Regions from separate parts of the Bradyrhizobium sp. USDA 4461 genome, predicted to be linked through region 2. Evidence: riboswitches for the same ligand, from Rfam matches in the RefSeq annotation. Region 2 holds a riboswitch; each other region holds the start of a gene.
The links. Region 2 has a riboswitch for cobalamin ahead of ACVINW_RS06220 (TonB-dependent receptor). Riboswitches for the same ligand answer to the same signal wherever they lie in the genome.

Region 1 (9,763 bases), 6.3 Mb from region 2:
GCTCGGTCATGGTGGTCGCAACATCGAGCAGTCCGAGGCCGCGCGTTTCGCCGGCAGGACCCTCGATCCCCTCGGGGTCGGCGACGCTCTGTCCGAGCATTTGGTACCCGCCGCACAGACCCAGCACATGGCCGCCGCGGCGATGATGCGCCAGCAGATCGATGTCCCAGCCTTGCGCGCGCAGGAAGGCAAGGTCGCCGCGGGTCGATTTCGAGCCGGGCAGGATGACGAGCCGCGCATCACCGGGGATGGCTTCGCCCGGACGGACCATCACGAGATCGACGCCGGGCTCGAGCTTGAGCGGATCGAGATCGTCGAAATTGGCGATCCGCGACAGCGCAAGGAAGGCGACCTTGCACTGGCCGGGCTTGCGCGCCTCGCCGAGCCCGACCGCATCTTCGGCAGGTAACTCGCCGGCACGAGCGAACCACGGCAGCACGCCAAAGCCGCGCCAGGCGGTGCGGGCTTCGATCAGGCGGTAGCCGTCATCGAACAGCGAGAGATCACCTCGGAATTTGTTGACGACAAAACCCTGGATCATCGCGGCATCGTCGGGATCGATCACCGTCCTGATGCCGACGAGCTGCGCGATCACGCCGCCGCGGTCGATGTCGCCGACCAGCACCACCGGGACGTCGGCCCGGCGCGCAAAGCCCATATTGGCGATGTCGGACTTGCGCAGGTTAACCTCGGCCGGGCTGCCGGCGCCTTCGACCAGCACGAGGTCAGCGCGATCCTTCAACCGCTCAAAGCTCTCCAGCACTGCGCCCATCAGCGACGGCTTCATGGCGGCATAGTCCCGCGCGCGGGCGGTCGCGATCCGCTTGCCGTGCACGATGATCTGGGCGCCGACATCGGTTTCCGGCTTCAGCAGCACCGGGTTCATATCGGTGTGCGGCTCGACGCCAGCGGCGAGCGCCTGCAAGGCCTGCGCGCGTCCGATCTCGCCGCCGTCGATGGTCACGGCCGCGTTGTTCGACATGTTCTGCGGCTTGAACGGCAGCACGCGGAGGCCGCGTCGCGTGGCGGCGCGCGCGAGGCCGGCGACGATGAGCGACTTGCCCACGTCCGAGCCCGCTCCCTGGATCATCAACGCGCGCGCCATGGTGCTGTCCGTCAGAACTCGACGCCCGGCTGCGCCTTGATGCCGGAGCGGAACGGATGCTTCACCAGCGTCATCTCGGTGACGAGATCGGCGATCTCGATCAATTCGTCCTTGGCGTTGCGTCCGGTGAGCACGACATGCGTCATCGGCGGCTTCGACGTCGTGAGGAATTCGACGACATCGGCGATTGCGAGATAGTCGTAGCGCAACGCGATGTTGATCTCGTCGAGCACCACCATGCGCAGGCTCGGGTCGGCGATCAGCTGCTTGGCCTTTTCCCAGCCCGCTTGGGCGGCTGCAATGTCTCGGGCGCGATCCTGCGTTTCCCAGGTAAAACCTTCGCCCATCGCGTGGAATTGACAGAGGTCGCCGAAATGCCCGGTGAGCAGGCGGCGTTCGCCGGTATCCCAGGCGCCCTTGATGAATTGCACCACGGCGCAGGGAAAGCCGTGCGCGACGCAGCGCACGATCATGCCGAAGGCCGAGGACGATTTTCCCTTGCCGGCGCCGGTATGAACGATGATCAGGCCCTTTTCGCCGCTCTTGGTCGCCATGATCTTGTCGCGGGCGACCTTCTTTTTCGCCATCTTGGTCGCGTGGCGCGCGTCCAGCGACGCCTCGCTGCTGACGATCTCGTCTTCGGCCCCGTTTCCTTCAGACGTCATGGCGTTCCTTCGGCTTGACAAGTTCGAGCCGCGGACGAATGGTGGGCCCGCGTTGGTTCCTGTCCTATGACAGGCGAAGAGGGAATGCGATAGGGCTCAAGTCGGGCCTGAAAAGCAGCCGCCCCCGCGACCGTGACCGGAGAGATGCCCAAAGCCACTGATTCCCCAAAGGGATCGGGAAGGCGGGGATCGAAGGGAGAAATCCTGCTCCGCAAGCCGGGAGACCTGCCAGCGCAGCAGTTGTGAGACCGGCGGACGGGGTGTTCCGCGACGGGGAACGAACCTGTTCGCATCGGTTCGTGTGCCTCATCGCTTCCCGTTGTCAATCCAGGAAGGGCGATGAGCGTTACACTTCATGTCTGTATCACCTGCCGCGCCGGCCAGACGCTGGGCGAAGGTGAGGCCGCGCCCGGTGCGCGCCTGCATGCCGCGCTCGTCGAGGCCGGCGTGCCCGATGATATCAATCTGGTTCCGGTCGAGTGCCTGTCGGCCTGCAGCCAGGGCTGCTCGGTCGCGCTCAGCGCGCCGGGGCGATGGTCCTATGTCTACGGCCGCTTATCCGAAGCCAATGCCAGGGATGTGATCGCCGGCGCGTCCGCCTATGCGGCGGCGCCCGACGGCATCGTGCCGTGGCGCAGCCGTCCCGAAATCTTCCGCAAGCAATCGCTCGCCCGCATTCCACCTCTTCCCGTCGTGCCGGAGGCCGCCGAATGACTACCCTCGCCAAGGTTCCGGTCACCGTCGTGACCGGCTTTCTCGGATCCGGCAAGACGACGCTGATCCAGCACCTGATCCGCAACGCCAACGGCAAGAAGCTCGCGGTGCTGGTCAACGAATTCGGCAGCGAAGGTGTCGATGGCGACATCCTGAAATCCTGCGCCGATGCCAATTGCCCGAGCGAGAACATCGTCGAGCTCGCCAATGGCTGCATCTGCTGCACCGTCGCCGACGATTTCATCCCGGCGATGGAGCAGTTGTTGGCGCGACCGGTGAAGCCCGATCACATTGTGATCGAGACATCGGGCCTCGCTTTGCCGAAGCCGTTGGTCAAGGCGTTCGACTGGCCGGAGATCCGTTCGCGGATCACGGTCGACGGCGTGATCGCGCTGGCCGATGCCGAGGCCGTCGCCGCCGGCCGCTTTGCGCCTGACGTGGCCGCGGTCGACGCGCAACGCGCGGCCGATGAGAATCTCGATCACGAGACGCCGCTGTCGGAGGTGTTCGAGGACCAGATCGCCTGTGCCGATGTCGTGCTGCTGACCAAGGCCGATCTCGCCGGGGCGGAGGGGATCAAGGCGGCGAAAGAAGTGATCGCGGCCGAGATGCCGCGCGAGGTGCCGATGCTGCCGATCGTCGACGGTGCCATCGATGCCCGCGTGATCCTGGGCCTTGAGGCGGCGGCGGAGGATGACCTCGCGTCACGGCCCTCGCATCACGACGGCGAGGAGGAGCACGAGCACGACGATTTCAATTCGGTGGTGATCGATCTTCCGGAGGTTACGGATATCGATGCGTTGGTGGCCTCGATCAAGGGGTTGGCGCGCGAGCAGAACGTGCTGCGCGCCAAAGGCTATATCGCGGTCGAAGGCAAGCCGATGCGGTTGCTGGTGCAATCGGTCGGCGAGCGGGTGCGGCATCAGTTCGACATGCCTTGGGGCATGCGCCCGCGGCAGTCGAAGCTGGTCGTGATCGGCGAACACGGCGATATCGATGAATCCGCGATCAGGGCGCGGCTTGGTGTCTGATGCATGTCGTCTTCCGCGAGAGCCGCGGCCTTGAAGAGACCGCAACGCCAAGGGACCTCGGCCAGGATCCGGCCGATCTCGTGGTGTTGTCGTTTTCCGACAGCGATCTCGCTGCGTTCGCGGCCGGTTGGCGTCGCGGCCGCGCCGCGCTGCCGCCGCTGCGGCTCGCCAATCTCGCGGAGCTGCGCCATCCGCTGTCGGTCGACACCTATATCGAGCGGACGCTGTCGCACGCGCGCGGCATCCTGATCCGGCTGATCGGCGGCGAGCCCTATTGGTCATACGGGCTGGCCGCGGTGCACCGTCTGGCAAAGGAACGCGGCATCGCTTTGGTGGTGCTGCCGGCGGACGGACGCGACGATCTGCGACTTGATGAATTTTCGACCTTGCCGGTCTCGACACTGCGTCGCCTGAAAGCGCTGTGCGACAAGGGCGGGCCGGTTGCCGCACAGGCCGTGATCGCGCAACTGGCGCTGGCGTCCGGGCTCTATGCCGGACCTGTTGTCGGTGAGATCGATCTTCCAGAGATCGGCGTCTACGATTCCGGGCGCGGTGCGGTCGCGGCGCTGCCGGCGTCGGATGGCCGGCCGCTCGTGCTGGTGACCTTCTATCGTTCGTATCTGGCGGCCGGCGACACGGCGCCGGTCGATGCACTGATCGATGCATTGCGGGCAAAGGGATTCGATGCCCACGGCGTCTTCGTCACGTCGCTGAAGGCGGCTGGCGTCGCCGATTGGCTGCGCGCGCAGTTCGCGCGATCCACGCCGGCCGCCATTGTCAACGCAACCGCGTTCTCCGCGGCTGGCGATGACGGCACGAGCCCGTTCGACGCCGTAGCGTGTCCGGTGTTCCAGGTCGCCCTATCCACGGCGCGGCGCGAGGATTGGACGGAGTCGCTGCGTGGCCTTTCGCCCGGCGATTTGGCGATGCATGTCGTGCTGCCGGAGGTCGACGGCCGCCTGTTTGCCGGCGTCGTGAGCTTCAAGTCGCCGGGCGAGCGCGATCCTGAGCTGCAGTTCGCGCATCTGGCACATCGGCCGGATGCCGAGCGCGTCGCAGCTGTTGTCGCGCGCGTCGCAGCCTGGCATCGGCTTGCGAGCAAGCCGGCGCAAGACAAGACGCTCGCGCTCGTGCTCTCGAACTACCCGGGCCGTCCGCATCAGATCGCGCATGCCGTGGGCCTCGATGCGCTTGCTTCGGTCGAGACATTGCTGGCCGATCTCGCGGCCGCGGGATTTGATCTTGCGCCGGTGGAGTCGCTGGGCGAGGTGCTGCTCCGCTCGAAACTAACATGGGGCGTCGCCGACTATCGCGCGGCGATCTCCAGCCTCCCGCAGCAGCTGCAGGACGATCTCGCGCGCGCATGGGGCGCGCCGGAGGATGATCCGGATTGCCGAGACGGCGCCTTTCATTTCGCCGCGATCGAATGCGGGAAGTCGGTCATTGTGGTTCAGCCGGAGCGCGGTGAGGTTGGCCAGCGCGACGCCGATTATCACGATCTCTCGCGCACGCCGCGCCATGCCTATGTCGCGTTTTATCTGTGGCTACGGCAGCAGGGCATCGATGCCGTGGTCCATATGGGCGCGCATGGTACGCTGGAATGGCTGCCCGGCAAATCGGTTGCGCTGTCGTCCGTGTGCTGGCCGGAGGCGCTGATCGGCGATCTGCCCGTCGTCTATCCCTTCATCGTCAACGATCCCGGCGAGGCGGCGCAGGCCAAGTGCCGGATCGGTGCGGTGACGATCGGTCATCTGCCGCCGCCGCTGGCGCAGGCCGCGGTCCCGGAAGGCTTGCGTAAGCTCGAGCGCCTGCTCGATGAATATTCGACCGCCGATGGCCTCGATCCGGCGCGGCGGCAGCGCCTGATTGCAGCGATCCGCGAGGAGACGCGGATCGCAGGTCTGGAGGACGATCTCGGTCTCGCGGCGTCGGTCTCGGCCGCCGAGGCGATTCCGCAGATTGATCGTTTCGTCTGCGATCTCAAGGAAAGCCAATTTGGCGACGGCCTGCATGTGTTCGGGCAGGGCGCTTGCGCCGACGCGGAGAAGGCCGCGTTGCGCGCGGCGCTTGCGGGTCGGCGTGTCGCGCCGGGACCGTCGGGATCGCCCTATCGCGGGCGCAGCGACGTGCTGCCGACCGGGCGCAATCTGTTTGCGGTCGATCCGCGCGCGGTGCCGACGCCGTCGGCGCATGCGCAGGGCGTGAAACTCGCCGAGGAGCTGCTGCGTCGTCATTTGCAGGATCACGGCGATTGGCCGAAAGGACTGGTCGTCGATCTCTGGGGCTCGTCGACGATGCGCACCGCCGGCGAGGACTTTGCGATGGCCTTGCATCTCGCCGGCATCGCGCCGCGCTGGGATCACGGGTCGGGCCGGGTGGTCGGCTACGACATCATTCCGCCGGCGGAGCTTGGCCGTCCCCGCATCGACGTCACGCTGCGCGTGTCGGGCTTGTTCCGCGACGTCTTTTCCGGGCTGGCCCAATTGTTCGAAGCGGCGAGCGAGGCGTTGTCCGAGCGCAACGATGAGGGCGACGAGAATCCTTACCGGCAGCGCATCTCGCGCGTGTTCGGCCCACGCCCCGGACACTATGGGGCCGGCATTGCGCCGATCCCTGATATTTTCACGCAGGAAGCGCGCGAGGCGGCCGGCGAAGCCTGGCTGTCGGCATCCTCCTGGGCGCTCGGGGCCGACGGCGAGATGCGGCCTGATCGTGCCGGCATCGAAGCCAGGCTCGCTGCTGCCGACAGTTTTGTTCATACCCAGGATTTGCCGGAGACCGATTTGCTGCTGGCCGCGGACTACGCCGCGCATGAGGCCGGCATCGCCGCCGCGGCCCGGCGGCTCGGCGCAACGGCCCCGTCGCTCTATCATCTCGATGCAACACGGCCGGATCAGCCGCATGCCCGCTCACTGACCGAGGAGATCTCGCGGGTGGTGCGCTCGCGCGCCGCCAATCCGGCATGGATCGCCGGCATGATGCGCCATGGCTTCCGTGGTGCTGCCGAGATATCAGCGACGCTTGAGCACATGGCGGCGTTCGCGCATCTTGCCGGCGCGGTGCCGCCGCATCTGTTCGATCTTTATTACGATGCGACGCTCGGCAATGACGAGGTTCGCACGTTCATGGCGCGGGAGAATCCGGCGGCGCTGGCAGCGATCGAGACCTGCTTCACCCGCTTGCGTGACGCCTCGCTGTGGCAGACGCGGCGGAACTCGATCGCGGCGGCGTTGCAGGAGGCCTCATGAGCGCGATCGCGGTCAAGGGCTGGTGCCCCGGCGCGCTGCGGCCGATGCAGTCGGGAGATGGCCTCGTGCTGCGCATTCGCCCGCGCGGGGGAAGGCTGGAGGCCGCACAGGCTGCGGGTGTTGCAGAGTTGGCGGGGCAATACGGCAACGGCCTGATCGACCTGACTAGCCGTGCCAATCTGCAGATCCGCGGCGTTAGCGATGCAGGCTATCCGCCCTTGATCGATGGGCTCGCCGGGCTCGACTTGCTGGACCCGGACTCGGGCACCGAGGCCCAGCGCAACGTGCTGGTGACGCCGTTCTGGGCGACCGATGACGAGACGCCCTTGCTTGCTGCCGAGCTTGAGCGCGCACTTGCCAGTGCTTCGCTCGATCTTCCCACCAAGTTCGGCTTCGCGATCGATGATGGCCGCGAGCGCGTGCTTGCCCGCGCGTCGGCGGATATCAGGATCGAGCGCGATCGCAACGGGGGACTGCTGGTGCGCGCCGATGGCGCGCAATTCGGGCTTTCAGTGACGCGGAGCGAGGCCGTGCAAGTGGCACTGGCGCTGGCTGAATGGTTCGTCGCCTCCGGCGGCGCTCAGGGCGAGAAACGACGGATGGCGGCTCATCTGGCCAGTGGCGTCAGGTTGCCCGGCTCCCTTCGTGGCGATGCCGAGCCCGTGGCCCGGTCGCCAGAGCCTGCGCCGGGCCTCTATCCGACTGGTGCGATGGTCGGCATTGCCTTCGGGCAAATGCCGCACCAGACGCTCGGCGATCTCGCCGCCTGCGGGCGGGCCCTTCGCATGACGCCGTGGCGGATGCTGCTGGCGGAGGGGATGCGCGAGATACCCCATCGGGTCGACCTCGTCACTGAGGCCGATGATCCGGCGCTGCGCGTGATCGCGTGCAGCGGCGCACCGCGCTGCGCCGAGGCGCATGCCGATACGCGGACGCTGGCGTCGGTGCTCGCGCGGCATATCCCGGCAGAATTCCGGCTCCACGTCTCCGGTTGCGTCAAAGGCTGTGCCCATTCAGGTTCTGCCGACGTCACCCTCGTCGCGTCGCGCGACGGCTTCGATCTCGTTCGATGCGGCACGACGCGGGATGCGCCGGTCCTGCGCGGGCTGACCAGCGCCGCCATCATCGCCAATCCCTCCGTGCTGATGGGAGGCGATTGATGCCGCACATTTATGAGACCGACGGCGCGGCGATCTATCGGCAGTCCTTTGCCACGATCCGGTCCGAAGCCGACCTTGCGCGCTTCACGCCCGACGAGGAGCCGGTGGTCGTGCGCATGATTCATGCCGCAGGCATGGTGGGCCTGGAGACGTATGTCCGCTTCACGCCCGGAATGGCCGCGCGCGCCCGCGCCGCCTTGCAGGCGGGCGCGCCGATCCTCTGCGACGCGCGCATGGTGTCGGAGGGGATCACGCGCGCACGGCTGCCGGCCGGCAACGCCGTGATCTGCACGCTCGGTGATCCCAGAATTGCCGCGCTCGCGCAGTCGATGCGCAACACGCGCTCCGCTGCTGCGCTCGAACTGTGGCGGCCGCTTCTCGGCGGCGCCATCGTCGCGATCGGCAACGCGCCGACTGCGCTGTTTCATCTGCTCAACATGCTGGAGGACGCCGATTGCCCACGGCCGGCGGCGATCATCGGCTGTCCGGTCGGCTTTGTCGGCGCGGCCGAGTCCAAGGCGGCATTGATGGCTGGGCCGCCCGTGCCGGCGCTGACCGTCGAGGGACGGCTCGGCGGGTCGGCGATCACGGTTGCCGCGGTCAATGCGCTGGCGAGCCGGAGCGAATGACGATGGGACGCATCATCTGCTGCGGGCTCGGCCCCGGCGATCCGGACCTGATGAGCGTGCGCGCCGACCGCACGGTGCGTGCCGCGAAGCATGTCGCCTACTTCCGCAAGAAGGGACAGGTGGGGCAGGCGCGGCGCATCGTCGAAGGCATGCTCGCCGCTAGCGTCAACGAATATCCGATGGAGTATCCCGTCACCACGGAGATCGCGTTCGACAGTCCGGATTATGCGCGGCTGCTCGCCGATTTCTATGACGCATGGGCCGAACGGCTGGCGCGGCTCGCGCGTGAGAGCGATGTCATCGTGCTTTGCGAGGGCGATCCCTATTTCTACGGCTCGTTCATGCACCTGCATGCGCGCCTGCAGGGGCGCGTCGAAATCGAGGTGATCGCCGGCATTCCCGGCATGGTCGGCTGCTGGAATGCGGTCGGCCGACCGATCGCGCTCGCCGACGATGTGACCACGGTCCTGATGGGCACGCTGCCGGAGGCCGAGCTTGCGCAGCGGATGCGGAGCTCCGACGCGCTGGTCGTGATGAAGACCGGCCGCAATCTTCCGAAGATCCGCCGCGCGCTCGCCTCCGCGGGCCGTCTCGACGATGCGTGGCTGGTCGAGCGCGGCACCATGCCGGATCAGCGCGTCGCGCGGCTCGCTGAGATCGGCGAGGCCGACGCTCCGTACTTTGCGATCGTGCTGGTGCACGGGCAGGGGCAGCGCAGGGAGGCGGCGCCATGACCGGCACGCTGACCATCGCTGGATTGGGGCCGGGCGACGAGGCGCTGATCACGCCGGAAGTCACGGCTGCGCTCGCGGCGGCGACCGACATCGTCGGCTATGCGCCGTACGTGACGCGCGTGCCGCCGCGCGCCGGGCTCACGCTGCATCCTTCGGACAATCGCGTCGAGTTGCAGCGCGCCGGCGAGGCGCTGCGGCTGGCGTCCGAGGGGCGCCACGTCGTCGTGGTGTCCTCCGGCGATCCCGGTGTGTTCGCGATGGCATCGGCCGTGTTTGAAGCGCTGGAGGATGCGCCGCAGTGGCACGACGCCGCGATTCGCGTTCTCCCCGGCGTGACCGCGATGCTGGCGGCGGCGGCGAGCGCCGGCGCGCCGCTCGGCCATGATTTCTGCGCAATCAATCTCTCCGACAATCTCAAGCCATGGCCGCTGATCGAGAAGCGGTTGCGGCTCGCCGCTGAAGCCGACTTCGCGATCG
Region 2 (9,763 bases):
CGAAATCCGGCACCATCTCGCTCGACGGCGTGCCGATCCGGCAGGCCGATCCGGCCGAGGTGCGGGCGCGGATCGCGCTGGTGCCGCAGGATTCCGTGGTGTTCGCGGCCAGCGCCCGCGAGAACATCCGGTTCGGCCGGCCCGACGCCACCGATGCCGAGGTCGAGCGCGCCGCCGATCTTGCGCACGCCACCGAATTCCTGCGCCGGCTGCCTGAAGGTTTCGACGCCCAGCTCGGCGAGCGCGGCGTGACGCTCTCCGGCGGCCAGCGCCAGCGCATCGCGATCGCGCGCGCGATCCTGCGGGACGCACCGCTGCTGCTGCTTGATGAGGCGACCTCGGCGCTCGACGCCGAGAGCGAGACGCTGGTGCAGACCGCGCTCGAGGAATTGATGCGCCACCGCACCACGCTGGTGATCGCGCATCGCCTCGCGACCGTGCTGTCCTGCGACCGCATCCTGGTGATGGACCACGGCAAGATCGTCGAGCAGGGCACCCACGCCGAGTTGGTCGCCGCGGGCGGCCTCTATGCGCGGCTGGCGCGGCTGCAATTCGAGGGGATCTGAGCGAATTGGGGCGCCTATGCGCGCCGCCGATGCGATCCATATGCGCGGCGCGGCGGACATTCCGCCAGAGCATGTCGCCACAACCCTGACCCGGTTGCTGTGATCAGCGCGATGCGCTTCTCTGTGCTCGGAAAGCGACCGATCGGCTTCGGAATGCGGGGAGTGGCGAGATGGGTGGTTTGGTGATCAGCGGCGGCCGGGTGGTGGATCCGGCCAGCGGGATGGACGCGATCGGCGATGTCGCCGTCGTCGACGGCAAGATCGCCGCGGTGGGCACCGGGCTCGGCGGCGCGGAGCGGCAGATCGACGCGACCGGACTCGTGGTGGCGCCGGGCTTCATCGACCTGCACGCGCATGGCCAGACCATTCCGGCCGATCGCATGCAGGCGTTCGACGGGGTGACGACGACGCTCGACCTCGAGGCCGGCGTGCTGCCGGTGGCGTCCTGGTACAAGCGCCAGGCCGAGAAGGGCCGGGTGCTGAACTACGGCGCCGCCGCCAATTGGGCGTTCGCGCGGATCGGCGCGATGACCGGCTCGAATTCGGAAAGCTCGCTGGAATCGTTCGGCGCCGCGATGCGTGATCGGCGCTGGATCGAGAACGTCGCGACCGAGGGCGAGGTCGGCGGCATCCTCGAGCGTCTCGCCAATGGATTGAACGAGGGCGGCATCGGCATCGGCATCCTCAACGCCTATGCGCCGGGCGCCGGCGTGCAGGAATTGACCGCGGTGTGCCAGCTCGCGGCCAATCATGCGGTGCCGACCTTCACCCACGTCGCCTACATGTCTCGCATCGACCCCGAGAGCGCGGCCGAGGCCTATATCCGCCTGATCGGCTATGCCGGCGCCACCGGCGCGCATATGCACATCTGCCACTTCAACTCGTCGAGCAAGACCGACATTGAGCGCTGCGTTGCGCTGATCGCGAAAGCGCAGGCGCAGGGCCTGCCGATCACGGTGGAAGCCTATCCCTATGGCACCGGCTCGACCGTGCTGGCCGCGACCTTCTTCAGCGATCCGAAATTCGAGGAGCGCAACGGTCTCGGCTACGACTCAGTGCAGCGCGTGACTGACGGTCACCGCTTCGGCAGCCGCGAGGAGTTGCTGGCGGCGCAGGCCGCAGATCCCTCGGCGCTGGTGCTGTGGCATGTGCTCGATATCGAGAACAATTCGCATCATCGCGATTTGCTCGACATGGCGGTGCTGTATCCGGGCGGCGCGATCGCCTCCGACGCGATGCCCTGGACGCTGTCGGATGGCCGTCCCTATGGCGGCGACGCCTGGCCGCTGCCGGACGATGCCACCTCGCATCCGCGCTCGGCGGGTTGCTTCACCCGCTTCATCCGCGAATGGGTGCGCGAGCGCAAGAAGCTCTCGCTGCTCGAGGGCATCCGCAAATGCGCGCTGATCCCGGCCGAGATCCTGTCGGCGAGCACGCCGGCGATGCGCGCCAAGGGCAGGCTGCAGGCCGGCGCCGACGCCGACGTCGTGGTGTTCGACTACGAGACGCTGAGCGACCGCGCGACCTTCTCCGCGATGAATCGCCCGGCGGAAGGCGTGCGCCATCTCGTGGTCAGCGGCCAGCCGCTGATCAATGATGGCGTGCTCGACGTCGCGGCGCGTCCCGGCCGGCCGGTGCGCCGGCCCGTCACCGGAGGCTGAGGTGGCGGTCCCGATCCTGCTGGTCGCGGGCTTTCTCGGGGCGGGCAAGACCACGGTCGTCAACCATCTGCTGGCGCATGCGCAAGGACGGCGCATCGCCGCCGTGGTGAATGATTTCGGCGCGATCAATATCGATGCCGAGTTGATCGCGGGCGCCAGCGACGGCGTGGTCAGCCTGAGCAATGGCTGCATCTGCTGCACGCTGGAGGGCGACCTGCTGCGCACGCTCGCCAGTTTGCTGCGGCGTGATCCGTGTCCCGAGTTCATCGTGATCGAGACCAGCGGAATCGCCGATCCCGCGGACATCGTGCGCAATCTGATGGATCCCGTGATCTGGAAGGAGGCGCCGCTGGAGACCGTGCTGTGCGTGGTCGACGCCACGCAGCCGGTGGCCGCGCTGGACGATGCGCTGCTGCGCGCGCAGCTGCGGGCCGCCGATATGGTGGCGCTGAGCAAGGTCGATCTGGCCGATGCAGCCGCGTGCGCCGCGATTCGCGATGCCGTGCGCGTGGTGCGTCCGGCGGCGGTGATCGTCGATGCCGTGCATGGCGAGGTGCCGACGGAGCTGCTGTTTCCGGCGGATCTCGATCATCTGCCCGCGCCGCGCGAGACCGCGCCGCGACGGCCGGTGTCCGACCGGTTCGAGACGCTGAGCTGGACGTCGGAGCGGCAGGTATCGCTGCCGCGCCTGCAGCAGGCGATCGGCAAACTGGCGCCGAAGCTGGCGCGCGCGAAGGGCTTGTTCGAGACGGTCGAGCAGCCCGGACGGCTGACGGTGTTTCAGCTCGCCGGCGGTCGCGCGACCTTGGCTGCCGGCGGCGTGCCGGCGCCCGGCGTGCCACGCACGCGGATCGTGTTCATCGCCGAGATGGGCGCGCTCTCGCGTGCGGAGATCGATGAGGTGATGCAGGGATGCGTCGCGTGACATGAAAGCATGCGTGCGACAATCGCATCGAATTGACAGCCATGCCGACTGCACCTATCGTTTTCGCCGACGGTTCCCTTCGGGGATCAAAAGGGAATGCGGTGCGAGGGTAACCCCAATGCCGCAGCTGTCCCCGCAACTGTAAACGGCGAGCCTTTCGTCAAATTTGCCACTGGGCTATCCGCCCGGGAAGGCGTCGACAGGCGATGACCCGTGAGCCAGGAGACCTGCCGTCAGTCGTGGTCACACGCGAGCACATCGGGCGGGGGCGTCCTGGTGGGATCGGAGCACTGCCTTTTCGGCAAGGCCCCAGTCCGTGTTCGCGGTGACGTGCCACGTTACCGCGAGCCGTTTTCATGTCTCCGTCCTCTCCCGTTGCGCGCAAATGGCGCCTCGGTCTCGTCTGCTCCCTGTCATCGTTGCTGCTGCCGGCCGAAGGCTCGGCACAGACAGCTCCAACCACCAGCCTCGATCCGATCGAGGTCTCGCCCTCGGCCTCAGCGAAGCCGAAGCCTGCGGCGCGAGGCCAGAACCCGGCGGCGTCGTCGCGGCCGCGCGCGAGACCCGCAGCATCAGCGGCAGCGGGCGGCCCACCGCGTGCTGCAGCGTCGGGCACATCGGGGACGGCACCACCGACGCTCAACGCCACCACGCCAGGCAGCACCGGCAGCCGCCTCAACCTGACGCCATTGCAGACACCGGCCAGCGTCGAGATCGTCACGGCGCAGACCATTGCCGAACGCGGCCAGCACAATGTGCTCGATGCCGTCACCCAGAACGCGGCCGGGTTCATCGCAACGCCGGCGCCCGGCAATGGCGGCCTGTCGTTCAGCACCCGCGGCTTTGCCGGCAGCAACTCGGTGATGACCTTGTATGACGGCACGCGCTTCTATGTCGGCTCCGGCACCTTGACGTTCCCCTACGATACCTGGTCGACGCAGCGCATCGAGGTGCTGCGCGGTCCGGCCTCGGTGCTGTACGGCGAAGGCGCGATCGGCGGCGTCATCAACGTGATCCCGAAGAAGCCGCTCAACACATCGTATAACGAGGCCGAGGTCTCGCTCGACAGCAACATGACGCGGCGGCTCTCGGTCGACAGCACCGGTCCGATCAATCCCAATGTGTCGTACCGGATCAACGCCACCGGCAACATGTCGGCTGGCTGGGTCGATCGCGACAAGACCTCGAATGCGGTGGTCTCCGCCGCCGTCCGAGTGCAGGCGTCGGACAATCTCGCCTTCACGCTGTCCGAGGACTACGGCGACCGCAGCCCGTCGCGCTATTTCGGCACGCCGCTGATCAACGGTTCGATCCAGGACGCGCTGCGCTTCAAGAATTACAACGCATCAGACAGCGCGATCCGCTACCAGGACAGCTGGACCCAGTTCAGGACCGAATGGGATGTCGCCGACGGCATCAAGCTCAACAACACGCTGTATTATCTGGCCAGCGAGCGGCACTGGCGCGACATCGAGAACTACAGCTGGAATCCGAACACCCGGCTGATCGATCGTTCGAGCTATATCGAGATCTTCCATGACCAGAAGCAGTTCGGTAACCGGATGGATGCGACCTTCAGCGGTCGCGTGTTCGGTCTCGCGAACCAGGTCGTTGCCGGGTTCGACGTCAACCGGATCGACTTCACCCACATCAACAACTCGCCCTACGGCGGCGCGTCGTCGGTCAATCCCTACGTGTTCGATCCCGGGTCGTTCTTCGCGACCACGACGGCGACGACGCCGGGCTTCAATGCGGTCGTCAATCAATATGCGCTGTTCGCCGAGGATCGCCTGTCGCTGACCGACCAATTGTCGCTCGTGACAGGCGTCCGGTACGACCGGCCCGAGGTCGATCGGACCGACTACAAGACGCCGGCGAACAGTTTTGAAACCACGCTGTCGGGAACCAGCTGGCGCACCGGGCTGGTGTACGAGCCGATCAAGAACCTCGCATTCTATGGCCAGTATGCGGTCGGCGTCGATCCGGTCAGCAACCTGATCTCGCTGTCGACCTCGCAGAAAACGTTCCAGCTCGCGACCGGCAAGCAGGCCGAGATCGGCGTCAAGCAGTCGTTCTGGGGCGGCCGCGGCGAGTGGACGCTGGCCGCTTACGAGATCGTCAAGACCGGCCTGACGATTCCTGATCCCAGCAATCCGACCGCCGGCCTGGCATTGCAGATCGGCCAGCAATCATCCCGCGGCGTCGAAGGCTCGATCGGACTCGCGCTGAACGACGGCTGGCGTGTCGACGCCAACCTTGCGCTGCTGCGCGCCCGATACGACAACAACAGCCAGGTGGTCGGCGGCAAGATCGTCAGCTACAACGGCAATGTTCCGGTCAACGTGCCGCAGCAGGTGTCGAACGTCTGGCTAACATGGGATTTCGCGCCCAACTGGTCGGCCTATGGCGGCGTGCAGATCGTCGGTGCGATGTACTCCGATCTCGCCAACAGCCAATTGCGGCCGGGCTACAACGTGGTCAATGGCGGCATCAGATGGAAGCCTGATGACCGCACCACGGTCGCGTTCCGCGTCTACAATCTGTTCGACAAGGTCTACGCGGCGACCTCGAACGGCACCGGGCAATGGCTGCTGGGCACGCCGCGCACCGCCGAACTGTCCGTCAACGTGAAGTTCTGATCATGCGCAACGCTCTGATCCGGCGAGCGCGGCGATGGCTCTATGTCGTCCATCGCTGGATCGGCATTGCGACGTGTCTGCTGTTCGCGATGTGGTTCATCTCCGGCCTCGTCATGATGTATGTGGCGTTTCCGCGCCTCACCGACAGCGAGCGGCTGTCTGCGCTCCCGGTCATTTCGTGGGGCAAGGTGCGAGTCGCACCCGATCGCGCGATGGCGATCGCGGGGATGGAGCGCTATCCCCGCGATCTCCGGCTCTCGATGATGGACGATGTTCCGGTCTATCGCGTGACCGGCTGGAAGGGAGGCTCCGTTACGATCTCGGCGATCGACGGTGCTGTCATCGACCATGTCTCGCCGGATCAGGCACTCGCGGTCGCTCGCCATCATCCGCATGCGGTGCGGCCGCAATTGCTCGATACGGTGACACGCGACCAATGGTCGGTCACCGCACGCTTCGATCCGCTGCGGCCGCTCTATCTGATCGGCCTTGGCGATCCCGATGGCACCGAGCTCTACGTCTCCTCACGCAGCGGCGAGATCGCGCTCGACACCACGCGGCGGGAGCGTGTCTGGAACTGGCTCGGCTCGATCCCGCATTGGATCTATCCGACCGTGCTGCGCAAGGACGGGGCGCTGTGGCGGGATGTCGTGCTGTGGATCTCGGGCGTCTGCCTTGTGGTCGCGGTCACCGGCTTCTGGATCGGCATCCTCCGCCTGCGGCTGACGCGCCGCTACGCCGACGACGCCGTCTCGCCCTATCGCGGCTGGATGACCTGGCATCACGTCGCCGGCCTGATCGGGGGCATCTTCGTCCTGACCTGGATGTTCAGCGGCTGGCTGTCGCTCAATCCCGGCGGCGCGTTCTCCGCTCGCGGCATCACCCGCGAGATCGCGAGGAACTATAGCGGCCACGACGCGCCGGACATCGTGGCCGACTTTCAGTCGACGCCGTCAATACCGGCGGTGGAGGCGCGCTTCGTCTGGATCGGCGGACGCCGGCTGATGCTGCTCAGTGACGGCAACGGCGGCCGGAGCCTCGCCGATCCCGTGACCGGTGCGCCCGCGACGCTCGCGCAGGACGAGATCATCGCCGCAGCGCGCCACGCCATGCCGGGCGCTGTGATGATATCGGCGCGACGGCTCGATGAGCCGGATGCCTATTGGTACACGCTGCACCAGGCGCGCGAGCTTCCCGTGCTGCGCATCGTCTTCGACGATCCCGCCCGCACCTGGCTGCACGTTTCCCCCATCACCGCCGAAATCCTCGATCGCAGCGACGACAGCCGCCGTTCCTATCGCTGGCTGTTCAATGCGCTGCACAGCCTGGATTTTCCGTTGCTGCTGCGCATCTCGCCGGCGCGCGATGTCGTGGTGTGGCTGTTGTCGGCGGTCGGCATGATCATCTCGATCAGCGGCATCGTGATCGGCTGGCGCCGGTTGCGGCGGCCGAAGCTGCAAAGCAGGCGCGTGTCTGCGAGCCCCGCGCGGTCGAGTTCATAGCCGCAGCTACTTGACCGTCAGGTGCACGTCCCGACCGGGCAGTTCGGGGGTCCATTCCAGTGCAAATCGCTGGGCGGCAATGATCTCATAGGTCGAAAGCTTGCCTGCGACCGCATCGCGGAACCGAACATAGGCCTCGCGTTGCCGCCCGCCAGTGCGGGCCGCCGCCAGATTGAGCCATTTGTAGGCCAGCACGTAGTCGTTCGGGACGCCGTGGCCCTTGTCGTACAGCAGGCCGAGCATCGCTTGCGCGAACGGGTCTCCCAGCATCGCGCCGCGATAGTAGCAATCGGCGGCGGCGGCGTAGGCCTGCGGCACGCCGAAGCCATGCTCGTACATAAAGCCGAGCAGGCCGAGGGCTCTTGCATTGCCGCGTTCGGCGGCCGGCGAGAGCTCGCGAAACGCCTGGGCATAATCGCCGCGATGGAAGGCGGCCGTCCCGCGCGCCGCGATGTCGGCGCTCGCGGCTGAAGCGGTCAAGGCCCAAAGCGCGATCGCGGCAGAGGCGCAGTAGCTGGTCCGTTGCGCACACATGCGGAGCATCCTGTCGTCCGGCTCAGTGATAGCTGGTGGTGATCGGTGCATTGGTCGATGTCGTGGCGATGCTGCCACGCAACTTCGATCGCAGCTCCTCGGCCACGACCTGGGCGTCGGTGCCGTTGCGGATGATCTGCGGGCGGATGAAGATGATCAGCTCGGTGCGCTGGGTACCGTTGCTCTGATGTCCGAAGGCATCTCCGAGGCCGGGAATCTGGTCCAGCACCGGAAGCGCATTGCGGGCGCCGCTTTGCTGTTCGCTGATCAGGCCCGCCAGCAGCACGGTCTGGCCGTTGGCCACAGAAATCTGGCTCTTGACCCGCCGTTCCGACACCGTCGGCGTCAGGTTCACCGTGCTGCCGCTGCTCTGGGGAACGTTGCTGATCTCCTGCTCGACATCGAGCCGCACCGTGCCGTTCACGCTGACGCGGGGCGAAACCTTCAGGATGATGCCGGTGTTGCGATAGTCGATGGTGTTGACCACCGTGTTGCTGGTGGTCAGCACCGTCGCGCTGCCGGTCGACACCGGGACGACGTCGCCGACCTGCAAGGTGGCGACCTGGTTGTTGATCACGACCAGCGAGGGATTGGACAGCACCTTGACGCTGGTGACGGCGTGCAGCGCGTCCAGGATCAGGCTTGGCTGCGTCGCGTTTCCGATCAGGAAATTGAAGCCGGGAAAGGCCTGGTTGATGTAGGCATTGGTGAGCGAGCCCGCGGCGCTGACGATCCCGGTGGTCGCATCCGTCGTGGTCGCGGGCGCCGCGGTTGCCTGAGTGCCGAGGATCGAGCCGGTGTTCGGCTTCAGCCCGAGGTTCTGGCTGGTGAGGTAGGTCTGCACGCCATAGGACAGGGTATTGTTGAGCGTGACCTCGGCGATCGTGGCGTCGATCGCGACCTGGAGTTGCGGCTCGTCGATCTGCAGCAAGGTCGCCTCGATGATGCGATAGTTGGCCTGGTCGGCGTAGATCAGCAGATTGTTGTTCACGACGTCGGGCGTGATCCGCACGTCCTGCATGACCGGCTGACCGTTGCCGCCGCTGGCACCGCGGCCGCTATCCAGCGCGGCGTTGTTGCCCTGACCTTGATTGTTGGGATTGTTCGATTGGCCGCCGGCGCCAAATCCCTGGCCGAGACCCTGGCCCGTCGAGCCGGTCCCTGACGTGCCGCGGGATGCGAAGCTGCCCATGCTCGAATTCGAGCCGTTGTTGTTGTTGAGCGACAGGCGGTCGGCGACGCTCGAGCTCGACGAGGTGCCGGAGCCGGGCGCGAGCTGGCTGTCGGCGCTGTCGAGCAGATTGCCGGACGAGCCGCCGAGGAACATGTCGGTCAGGACCCGCGCGATCTGGCGCGCATCGCCGTATTTGACGCGGTAGACATGGACCGTGGTGCGCGCGGTGTCGTTGCGGTCGAGCCGCTTGATCCAGGTCGCGGCCGTATGCAGCATGTCCGGCTTCTTGGTCACGACCAGGATCGCGTTGAGGCGCGCAATCGGCATGAACTTGATGACGTTCTGGCTGAGCCCGTTCTCGCCGGAATCGACGATCTTCTCCAGCTCGGCGATGACGGGCGCCGGCGAGCCGCTCGAGATCGGGAAGATGCCGACCGATTGGCCGCGCATCCAGTCGACGTCGAAGCTGAGGACGGTGTCGACCGCGGTGCGGCGCTCGGCGCCGGTGCCCTGGATCAGCAGCAGGTTGCGGGTCGTGTCGGCGCGGATTGCGCCCGCCCTGGTGGCGAAGCTGTCGGTCAGCTTCAGCAGGGTCTGGGCCGACACATATTGCAGCGGAACCACCGAGATGCCGAAGCCGGGTTCCGGATTGGCCGCCGCGGCATCGACGCGGCCGCCGCCGACGGCGTCGCCGAGCGGCGTCAGACGATAGCCTGCCGTATCCTTGAGCAACACCACGCCGCTGAGGCGGAGCGCATTCTC
Region 3 (9,763 bases), 580 kb from region 2:
TCGCGCCGCCCATGATCAGCAGCGGCGCCAGCACGCCGCCCGACGTGCCGGAGCCGAGCGCGACCGACCAGATGATCGCCTTGACTACGAGCAGCAGCAGCGCGGCTTTCAGCACCAGGTCGCCGTGCAGCATCGACGCGAGGTTATCGTAGCCGACACCGAGTGCCTGCGGCTCGATCAAGCCGCCAAGACCGACCACGAGGCCGCCGATCAGCGGCCACCACATCCAGTGGATCGGCAGCTTGAGGAAAAGATCCTCGCAGCCATAGACCAGCTGGGGTGAGCACGCCCGACAGCAGACCGGACAGGATTCCGATCAGCATCCAGGCGCCGAGTTGCAGCACCGAGATGTCGACACCGCCGGTGAACGGGAATAGCGGCGCCGGCATGTGCAGCAAGGTGCGCCCGACCGCCGCCACCACGGCGGCGACGGTGACGGGAATGAAGCTGCGTGGGGTCCATTCGAACAGCAAGAGTTCGACCGCGAGCATGATCGCCGCGATCGGCGTTCCGAATACCGTGGTCATCCCCGCGGCGGCGCCCGCCACCAGCAGGGTCTTGCGCTCGTTGTCGGTGACGGGGAGCATCTGCGCGATCAGCGAGCCGATCGCGCCGCCGGTCATGATGATCGGGCCCTCGGCGCCGAACGGGCCGCCGGTGCCGATCGAGATCGCCGACGACAGCGGTTTGAGGATCGCCACCTTGGGATCGAGCCGTGAGCGGCCCAGCAAAATGGCTTCGATGGCTTCCGGAATGCCGTGGCCGCGGATCTTCTCGCTGCCGAAGCGCGCCATCAGGCCGATGATCAGCGATCCCGCGACCGGGACCAGCACGGTCCACAGGCCAAGCGGCGAATCCTGCAATTTCAGGTCGGCAAAGCTGAACTTGCCGAAATAGGCGATGTTGGTGGCGAGCTTGATCAATTGCAGCAGGCCGGCACCGGCCAGCACGCCGGCGGCGGCGACGAACACGGCAATCGCCGAGATCACCACGACGCGCGGATCGGTCGTGAAATCGCTCAGCAGGTGGCTGGCCTTGTCGCTAATCTTGGTGCCGGTTTTGGCCGAGGCGCGCGATTTAGTGGAAATGACGCTCATTGGTGGCGTAAGGCTCGGGTGAAGTGGGATGCCGGCGTAATATCGCATTGCGATATAATTACAAGCGGGAGGGATCGAATGGCAGCGTTGAAAAGACCGCTAAAATCGCCGGCCGAGGCCCTGAACAAGACCCGGAGCAAGCCCCGAAAACGGGTTCCCAGCCAGGCCGATTACGAGGCGCTCTCGCAATTTCGTTATCTGATCCGCCGTTTTCTGGAGTTCAGCCAGGATGCCGCAAAGGCCGAGGGCCTGACGCCAAGGCAGCATCAGGCCTTGCTGGCGATCCGGGGCTATCCGGGCGGCGGCCCCGTCACGATCGGCGATCTGGCCGAGCGGCTGCGGCTTCGCCACCACACCACGGTCGAACTGGTCGATCGGCTCTCCGAGGCCGAACTGGTCCAACGCATGCTCGACCCCGCCGACCAGCGCCGCGTGCTGCTCAAATTGACCGCACGCGCGGCCGAGCATCTCGCTGAATTGTCAGCGGTTCATCTCGATGAGCTGTCGCGGATCGAGCCGCTGCTGAAGCAGGTGCTGTCGCGACGATCGGAATGAACGCACGAAACATTTCGCGCGCGAAGCAGTATTCGCTCTCGGCCGGCGCGGTCCGCTCACGTACAACTTCACCGCGCGGATTTGGGCTACAAAACGTGCCCAATGCACGCTGCCGCACAAAGGATGTCGCTTGTCTTTGTCGTAAAACCTTCATACACCGCACTGGGGGCGATATCATTGAATGAGCGGCAACCGGTCGTGATCGATGCGGGCACTCCCATTACCGTCGGGCATGGCGATCAGGCGGAAGTCGAGCTCAAGCTGCTTGCGCCGCAAGGAAGCCTCGAAAAGCTGCGCGAGGCACCCTGCATCGTGCAGCATGCGCGCAATCGCGGCGCGTTTCACCGGCTCGAGACGGTGTATTACGACACGGCGGAGCGGCTGCTGTTTCAGCACGGCATGTCGCTGCGCGTGCGGCATAGCGGCAAGACCTTCATCCAGACGCTGAAGTTTCCACCCAATGCCGCGCAGCCTATGATGCGCCGCCAATGGGAGGTGCAGGTTGAAGGCATCGTCCCCGATCTGAGGCGGTTTCCGGCCGACGAGGTCGGCGATCCCGTGGCGACGCTCGGCAACGACGCGCTGTTGCCGGTTTTCGCGACGAAAGTGCGCCGCCACGCCCGGCAGCTCGATCTGCCCGATGCATCGGTTGAAGTCGCATTCGACGAGGGAACCATCGAGGCCGATGCCCGCCAGGAGGTTCTGTCGGAAATCGAGCTTGAACTGAAGAGCGGCAATGCCGGCGTCCTGTTCGATTTGGGAACGCAGCTGCTCGACGCGGCGCCGCTGCAGATCGGCACGCGCAGCAAGGCGGAACGCGGCTATGCGCTCGCGTTTGATGTCGCGCCGTCGGCGGCGAAAGCCGAGTCGTCAGGCATCACCGCTGATCTTGTGGTCGACGACGTGATCGCGCGGCTGGTTGGCTCCTGCTGGCATCATCTCTTGAAGAATCATGCGGTGGCCGAGCAGGGGACGGATCCCGAAGGCGTGCACCAGATGCGGGTGGCGTTGCGGCGTCTACGGACGATCTGTGCGCTGTTCCGGCGCGATATTCCATCGCCGGCATTTCTGGCGCTCAACAGCGAAGCAAGATGGCTGATGCGGCAACTCGGCAAGGCCCGGGATTGGGACGTATTCGCCGAAACGACGATCACCCGCCTGGTCAGCGCGGTTCCGGATATCGACCTCGATGGCCTCCGCAAGGCGGTCGAGCAGCGGCAGAAGTCGAGCTACGGCGCCTTGCATGGCGTTCTGGCCGACCCCCGTTGCAGCCGCTTCCTGCTCTCGCTCGGGCAGCTGGTGGAGCGCCGCAGCTGGCGCAACGAGATCGACAGCGAAGCGCTGGCGATCCTGTCGCAACCGATGCCGGTGCTTGCCGATCGGATTCTGCAACGCTTGCATCGCAAGACGCTGAAGCGTGGTGCGGGCTTCCGGCAGCTCGACATCCATGCGCAGCATAATCTGAGGATCAACCTCAAGAAGTTGCGCTATGCGGCGGAGTTCTTCCTGCCGCTTTATGCCGCCCATGCGCCGGCGAAGCGCTACGTGAAGCGGCTCGCCCGGTTGCAGAACAGCCTCGGGCGGGTGTGCGACATCGGCAGCACGCGCGTGCTGCTCCACACCATCGCACAGGATGACCAGCCTGCGCTTCATCTCGGCATCGGCGCGATGGCCGGCTGGCTGGCGCGCGATCAGATCGCGGTGACAAAAGCGCTGCGCAAGAGCTGGCGGCGCTTCAAGGCGACGCCGGTGTTCTGGGGGCGGTGAATTCTAACGAGACTGCGCCTGGACCGCCATCGGAGAGGCCTGCGGCTTGCGCTCGGTGACCAGCGCGAGCAGCACGGTCAGCACCATGAAGCCGACCGAGGCGCCGAACACCCAATGCGGCATGTGCTGGTCCATGATCCAGCCGAACAAGAGCGGACTAACGATGCCGCCGAAGTTGAAGCCGGTGGAGACGATGCCGAAGGCGCGGCCGGCGGCGCCGGGCGGTGCCGTGTTGCGCACCATCATGTCGCGCGAGGGCGCGATTACGCCGCCGAGGAATCCGGCGAGCCCCATCGCCAGCGTCAGCGCCACCGGCGGCAGGTTCACCAGCGCGATCAGCAGCACCAGCACGGCATTGACCGCGAAGCAGGCCGCGGCGAGCTGGCTGTGGCGATTGGTCCAGTCGGCGAGATAGCCGCCGGCGAGCACGCCCGCCGCGCTGGCGCCGAGGAACGCGGTCAGCGCGATGTTGGCGGTTGAGAACGATGCGCCGTAGCCGCCCATCAGTGCGACCACGCCGAAATTGTTGATGCCCGAGGTCGACAGGCTGAGCAGCGTGAAGAACGCGGTCAGCACCAGCAGTGCCGGCGTGATCACGCTGGCTTTCGGCGCCGCATCGTCCTTTGACTTGTTCTTGTTGGCGCCGGCATCGGGAATGCCGAGCACGATCAGGAACAGCGCCACCAGCGGGCCGACCGCGCCGGCGACGATCAGCGCGCCGAGACCGCCCATCGAGGCGACCAGGGCCGCCATGATCGCGGGCGCCACTGCGCCGCCGAGGAAGCCGGCAAAGGTGTGGATCGAGAAGGCGCGGCCCATCCGCGCCTCGTCCATGTGGGCCGAGAGGATGGCGTAGTCGGCCGGATGGTAGACGCTGTTGGCAAGCCCGAGCAGCACCGCGCAAACGATCAGCGAGCTGTAGCTGAGATGCAGGCCGAGCCCGATCAGCGCACAGCCGCCGACCGTCAATCCGATGAGCAGGATCTTGCGCGCGCCGATATGGTCGGCGAGATAGCCGATCGGCGCCTGGGTCAGGCCCGAGACCACCGCGAACACCGTCAGCGCCAGGCCGAGTTCGACATAGCCGACGCCGAGCTGCTGCTTCAGGAACGGGAACAGCATCGGCAGCACGAAGATGTGGAAATGGCTGACCCAATGGGCGACCGAGATCCCGGTCAGCGTGCGCAGCGTGCTGTCGGCTTTCGCTTGCTGCGGTGCGGCCAGAATGTCGACCATATCAGTGACAACCCACTTTTTCCAAAGCCCGGCAGGGCCAGCCGAAAATAGAGGCTGGCCGCTAATTGTCCATGAACGCGGGCGCATAGCTGCCCCCGGCGCAGGCGTGCCGGATCGACACATGCGGCATTAAAGGCGGCGACAAAGTGCAGCGGCGCGGTGATGATCGGCCATGATCGACACCAAAAAACCGCTCCGCGTGCTGGTGTCGGAGGGCTCCAGCACCTCCGGCCGCGAGGCGATCACGATCCTGGGGCTGGCCGGCCATCATGTCGAGGTCTGCGATCCCTCGCGCTGGTGCCTGGCGCGCTATTCCCGCTTTGTCCGCAAATATCACCATTGTCCGCCGCTGCGGTCGGATCCGGCCGGTTATCTCGGCTTCGTCGAGCGCCTGTTGACGTCGCAGCATTTCGACGTGCTGCTGCCGACCCATGAACAGGGTTTTCTGTTCGCCCGCGCCGCGCCGCGGCTGACGTCGCATACCGGTCTCGCGCTGCCGGACTTCACCAGCTATCGCGCCGTGCACAGCAAGGCCGGCTTCAGCCGCCTGCTCGATCAGCTCGGCCTGCCGCAGCCGCCGACCCGCATTGTGAACTCGGCCGACGAGCTGCGCGACGGCCTGCGGTTTCCCTCCGTGGTCAAGACGTCGGTCGGCACGGCGAGCCGTGGCATCTGGTTCGTGCGCGACACCGGTGATCTCAACCGCGCGCTCTACGATCTCGACTCCGCCGGCGACTTTGCCGGCGAGGTGCTGGCGCAGGATCTCATCACCGGCACGGTCGAGAAGGCGCAGTCGGTCTTCTCGGGCGGTACGCTGATCGGCTTCCACGCTTACCGGCAGATCGCGGCCGGTGTCGGCGGCGGCGAGGCGATCAAGGAGAGCGTGAGCCGGCCGGCAATCCGCGCCGCGCTCGAGACCATCGGTGCGCATCTCGGCTGGCATGGCGCGCTCTCGGTCGACGTCATCATGCCGCTCGACAGCGCGACGCCGCTGTTGATCGATTGCAATCCGCGGCTGGTCGAGCCTGTGAATGCGTACCGGTCGGGCACCGATCTGGTCGACCTGCTGCTGCGCGTCTCTCTCGATGAAGCGCCGACGCCGCTGGCCGAGAGCCGCGCCGGGGTGCGGACGCATCTGGCCATGCAGGCGCTGCTCGGCAGCGCATCGCGCGACGGCACGCGGCGCGACCTGATCCGGGAGTGCGGCCGCATCGCCGCGGGCGGAGGCCTCTACCGGGCAAGCACCGAGGAATTGACGCCGGTGCGGCTCGATTGGCTCAGCGCCGTGCCGCTGGCGATGACCACCGCGCTGCTGCTGGCCTCGCCGTCGATCGCCTCATCGCTGGCGCGCGGCGGCTTCGGCGCGCATCTGCTCGATCGCGGGAGTATTGCAAAGATCGAGAGCGAGGATTTCGGTTAGCTCCATCCCACGTCGTCCCGGGCAAGCGAAGCGCGACCCGGGACCCATAACCACCAGCGGTGATTGTTACGACGTGCTGGGACAACAGCGCGCTTCAACAATTCAATCCTGTGGTTGGGTCCCGGCTTTCGCCGGACGACGACGACATATATCGCTTATCCCTCACAACGGCTCGTCATCATTGCCGTAGCGGTCGAGCTTCGGCGTGGCGATGTCGCCATCCTCGTAATACTCGTCGTCCTGCTTTGATGCAGGCGGCGGAGGCACCTTAACCTTGTCGTCGGTCTTCTCGTTGATCTTGGCGCCGCCCTTACTCGTCTTTCCGGCCTTGGCCATGCGTTTCCCCTGTACGGGTCAAATCAGCTGCGGCAATTCTACTCCAGTTTGCGAGCGCTCGTCATGTGAGCAGACGACGTGACGGGGTCACATCCCGCCACACCCTCTCTTGTTTAAGCATGATCTTTTCGGAAAACCGGTCCCCACTTTTTCCGGATCATGCTCTCAAAACGTCGCGCCGGCCTTGACCATGTAGGTGCGGCCGGGCAGCGGATAGGCCGAGAAGCGGCCTTCCGTGAACGAGCTCGCGATGGCGTAGTCGTAGTACAGCGCGTTGAACAGGTTGTTGACGCTCAGCGACCAGAACAAGCGGTCGACTTGTCCGCTCAGCTTGATATCGGCAGTGGCGTTGCCGGGGATTTTGCTTTGGGTGTTGGCCTGGTCGTTGTCCATGATGCGCGAGCTCCAGGCCCGCGCGGTGGCATCGAACACCAGATAGTTCTGCCAGATGTTCCAGGTTACGCCGAGATTGCCGGTGCTGCGCGACACCAGCGGCACGTCGTTGCCGGCCCATATGCCTTCGCGAAATACCGCGCGGGTGATCGCCATGCCGCCGCGCAGGGTGACGGTGTCGCTGATCTTCAGCGAAGCACTGGTCTCGGAGCCGTAGCGGCGGGTGGGATCGAGGTTAACATTGTAGAACAGCACCGGATTGAAATGGATCTCGTTCTCGAGATCCATCAGATAGACGCTGGTCTGGATCTGGAAGCGAGCGGTCTTGACCCGGAAGCCGCCCTCGACGTCCTGCGAGGTCTGGGTCTTGAGCTGAAAATTCTGCGGAATCGGGGCGAATGTCAGCGGATCGAAGGCCGGCCCCGATGCGACGCGCTCGTCGACATCGGGCGTGCGGAAGGCGCGCGCGGCGCGACCGAACGCCGAGAAGGTGTCGGTGAAGCGATGCTCGACACCGACATGCAAGGCGTACTGTGTCTCGTTGCTGTCGAGCGGTGCCGCCTGCGTGTCGAAAGCGAACGGCGCATTCGGATCGTAGCGATCGCGCGCCGAGACGTGGGTGTTCTGCACCCGCGCGCCGTAGGAGAAGTCGGTGGTCGGCAGCAAGCCGAACGTGTGCTGCCAATAGCCGGCCACGCTCTGCTGCTCGATGTTGTAGACGTGGGTGGGATCGACGCCCTGATAGGCGCCGCGTGCCTCACGGAAGGTCGAATCGTAATAGTCGATGCCGGTCAGGATCGTGGATGGCATGCCCAGCATGACATTCTTGACGCTGAGCCGCGGCGTCAGAGACCAGGTCTGCAGCGCGGCGTCATTGTAGGTCGAGGCGAAGCTGATGGTCGGCACGGTGCCGAAGAAGCCGCTCTGCGTCTCGCGCTGCCGCCAGCCGCCGTCGACGATCAGGTCGACGCCGTTCACCAGCGTTCTGGTGAAGCCGGTGGTGACGCTCGCGGTCTGCTGGTTCGCATAGTCGAACGGCGTCGCCGCACCGCGACGATCAGTCAGCAACTCGTTGACGCCGATCGACGGATCGACCAGCCGTCCGCCGGGCAGGCCGAGCTTCTGGTCGCTGCCGGTGACGGTGACGAAGGCGGTGAGATCCGGTGTGGTGTAGTTGACGTTGCCGACGGCGTTGCGCTGGTCGAGCGCATTGTTGACGCGGTAGCCGTCGGATTTGATGCCGCTGCCATAGAACGAGGTCGACCACGGTCCTGAATTGAGAGCCGCGGAGACCGCGGCCATCCGGGTGTTGAACGAGCCAACTCCGGCCTCGGCGCGCATCGTGGCTGGTGGACCACCGGCGCCGGCCTTGGTGATGATGTTGACCACGCCGCCGACCGCGTTGTCGCCATAGAGCACCGCGCCGCTGTTGCCGCTGACGATCTCGATCCGTTCGATCGAATCGAGCGGAATCGTGGTGAGATCGAAGCCGGCTTTGTCGACGTCGTTGAGGCGGCGGCCGTTGAGCAGGAACAGGGTGTTGTCGGTCGCGAATGCGCCGAAGCCACGCAGGTCAACCGAGGTCTTGGCGCCGTTCGGCCCGCCATAGAGCGATTGCAGCTGCACGCCCGGCACCTGCGCCAGGATTTCCGGCAGCGACTGCGACGGCGAATGCGCGATGTCGTCGGCGGTGATCACGGTCGAGGAGGAGCCGACGACCCCGGCAAACTGGCGGCCGCCGCTGCTGCCGCCGGTCCCCGTGGCCGAGCCGGCTCCAGCCGAGTTCGATCCGGCGCCGCTGCCCGCGTTGCTGCTCTGCGTGGTGCCCGGCGCCGGGCGGCGTGGGGCCGGGGTCTCGTCAGCGGGCGGTTTGGCGCGGGTAACGTTCTGGTCGCCGGATCGGCTGACTTCGATTGCGGGCAGCTGATCGGGAGCGGGCGCCTGCTGCGCCCGCGCCGTTGAAAGGACGATCGTCGGCAAGATGATCGTCGACGCGAGCAGAAGCGCGCGGCGCCGATCGGGTGGGAAGGAAAACATAGGCGAGACCTCGGTAACGTCAGTGGCACGTCACCGCGAAGCAGTCTCACCATGTGCTTGCAGCATCAGGTGAAGCTCATGCCTGTACTCCCCGACCGGCATCCTCGCGTGTGACCACGGCTGACGGCAGGTCTCCTGGCTCGCGGGTCGTTACCCTTCGTCGCCTTCCCAGGACCGAGATTCCCAGTGGCCTGTGACGAAGGATTCACCGCATACAGTTGCGGGGGCAGCCGCGGCGTTGGGGAAGTTTCCCCGTACCGCATTCCCTTTTCATCTCATGAAAGAACCGTCATGGTCATCTAGGGTTCGGCCGGGCAGCAAAGTCAATCCGGCGGAAGTCGGGCAATGGCCGCCCGGCCACGGTTTTTGTCGGGTGTCGCTTGTCTGCCACGGCGATCGCTGTAAGAGCATGGATGAGATGAGCGTGCAGGATTTTGCCTTGGCGGCCGAGATCGCGGCGCGGCGGCGGTGGAGTGCCACCGCGGCGCTATTCGCGCTCGTGGTTCTGCTGTGCGTGCTCTCGCTCGGCATCGGGCCGGTGCGGCTGTCGCCGCTCGCGGTGATCGAGGCGCTGTTCGGGGGCGGCAGCGACGTCGCGCAGGTCATTGTGCGCGAGATCCGGCTGCCGCGCACCATCCTGGCATTCGCGATCGGCGGCATTCTCGGGCTGTCGGGCGCGGCGCTGCAAGGCCTGCTGCGCAATCCGCTGGCTTCGCCGTCGCTGTTCGGCGCGCCGCAATCGGCGGCATTCGGCGCGGTGCTGGTGATCGCGCTCGGCCTCGCCGATGTGCGGTACTACGCGCTGCCGGCGGTGGCGATTATCGCCGCGTTCGGCTCGGTGTTCGCATTGCTCGCGATCGCCGGTCGCAATGCCGGGCTGCTGATCCTGATCCTCGCGGGGCTTGCGATCTCGAGCTTTGCG

Region 1: linked by a shared signal. The riboswitch ahead of ACVINW_RS35800 (DUF1636 family protein) and the one ahead of ACVINW_RS06220 (TonB-dependent receptor) in region 2 are both predicted to bind cobalamin.
Region 3: linked by a shared signal. The riboswitch ahead of ACVINW_RS08950 (TonB-dependent receptor) and the one ahead of ACVINW_RS06220 (TonB-dependent receptor) in region 2 are both predicted to bind cobalamin.

Annotation. Positions count from the first base shown of each region.
Region 1 is NZ_JBSRXM010000001.1:7,599,970-7,609,732, reverse strand. It holds gene ACVINW_RS35810 (cobyric acid synthase) at 1-1,105, opposite strand, end outside; gene cobO (cob(I)yrinic acid a,c-diamide adenosyltransferase) at 1,117-1,770, opposite strand; cobalamin riboswitch at 1,807-2,017, shown strand; gene ACVINW_RS35800 (DUF1636 family protein) at 2,110-2,484, shown strand; gene cobW (cobalamin biosynthesis protein CobW) at 2,481-3,515, shown strand; gene cobN (cobaltochelatase subunit CobN) at 3,515-6,763, shown strand; gene cobG (precorrin-3B synthase) at 6,760-7,923, shown strand; gene ACVINW_RS35780 (precorrin-8X methylmutase) at 7,923-8,552, shown strand; gene ACVINW_RS35775 (precorrin-2 C(20)-methyltransferase) at 8,555-9,286, shown strand; gene cobJ (precorrin-3B C(17)-methyltransferase) at 9,283-9,763, shown strand, end outside.
Region 2 is NZ_JBSRXM010000001.1:1,309,742-1,319,504, reverse strand. It holds gene ACVINW_RS06235 (ABC transporter ATP-binding protein/permease) at 1-566, shown strand, start outside; gene ACVINW_RS06230 (amidohydrolase family protein) at 737-2,227, shown strand; gene ACVINW_RS06225 (CobW family GTP-binding protein) at 2,229-3,152, shown strand; cobalamin riboswitch at 3,206-3,401, shown strand; gene ACVINW_RS06220 (TonB-dependent receptor) at 3,509-5,791, shown strand; gene ACVINW_RS06215 (PepSY domain-containing protein) at 5,794-7,293, shown strand; gene ACVINW_RS06210 (tetratricopeptide repeat protein) at 7,300-7,827, opposite strand; gene gspD (type II secretion system secretin GspD) at 7,850-9,763, opposite strand, start outside.
Region 3 is NZ_JBSRXM010000001.1:1,891,512-1,901,274, reverse strand. It holds partial or broken gene ACVINW_RS08980 (chloride channel protein) at 1-1,097, opposite strand, end outside; gene ACVINW_RS08975 (MarR family winged helix-turn-helix transcriptional regulator) at 1,176-1,652, shown strand; gene ACVINW_RS08970 (CYTH and CHAD domain-containing protein) at 1,830-3,419, shown strand; gene ACVINW_RS08965 (MFS transporter) at 3,423-4,655, opposite strand; gene ACVINW_RS08960 (hypothetical protein) at 4,828-6,075, shown strand; gene ACVINW_RS08955 (hypothetical protein) at 6,238-6,411, opposite strand; gene ACVINW_RS08950 (TonB-dependent receptor) at 6,577-8,841, opposite strand; cobalamin riboswitch at 8,950-9,147, opposite strand; gene ACVINW_RS08945 (FecCD family ABC transporter permease) at 9,260-9,763, shown strand, end outside.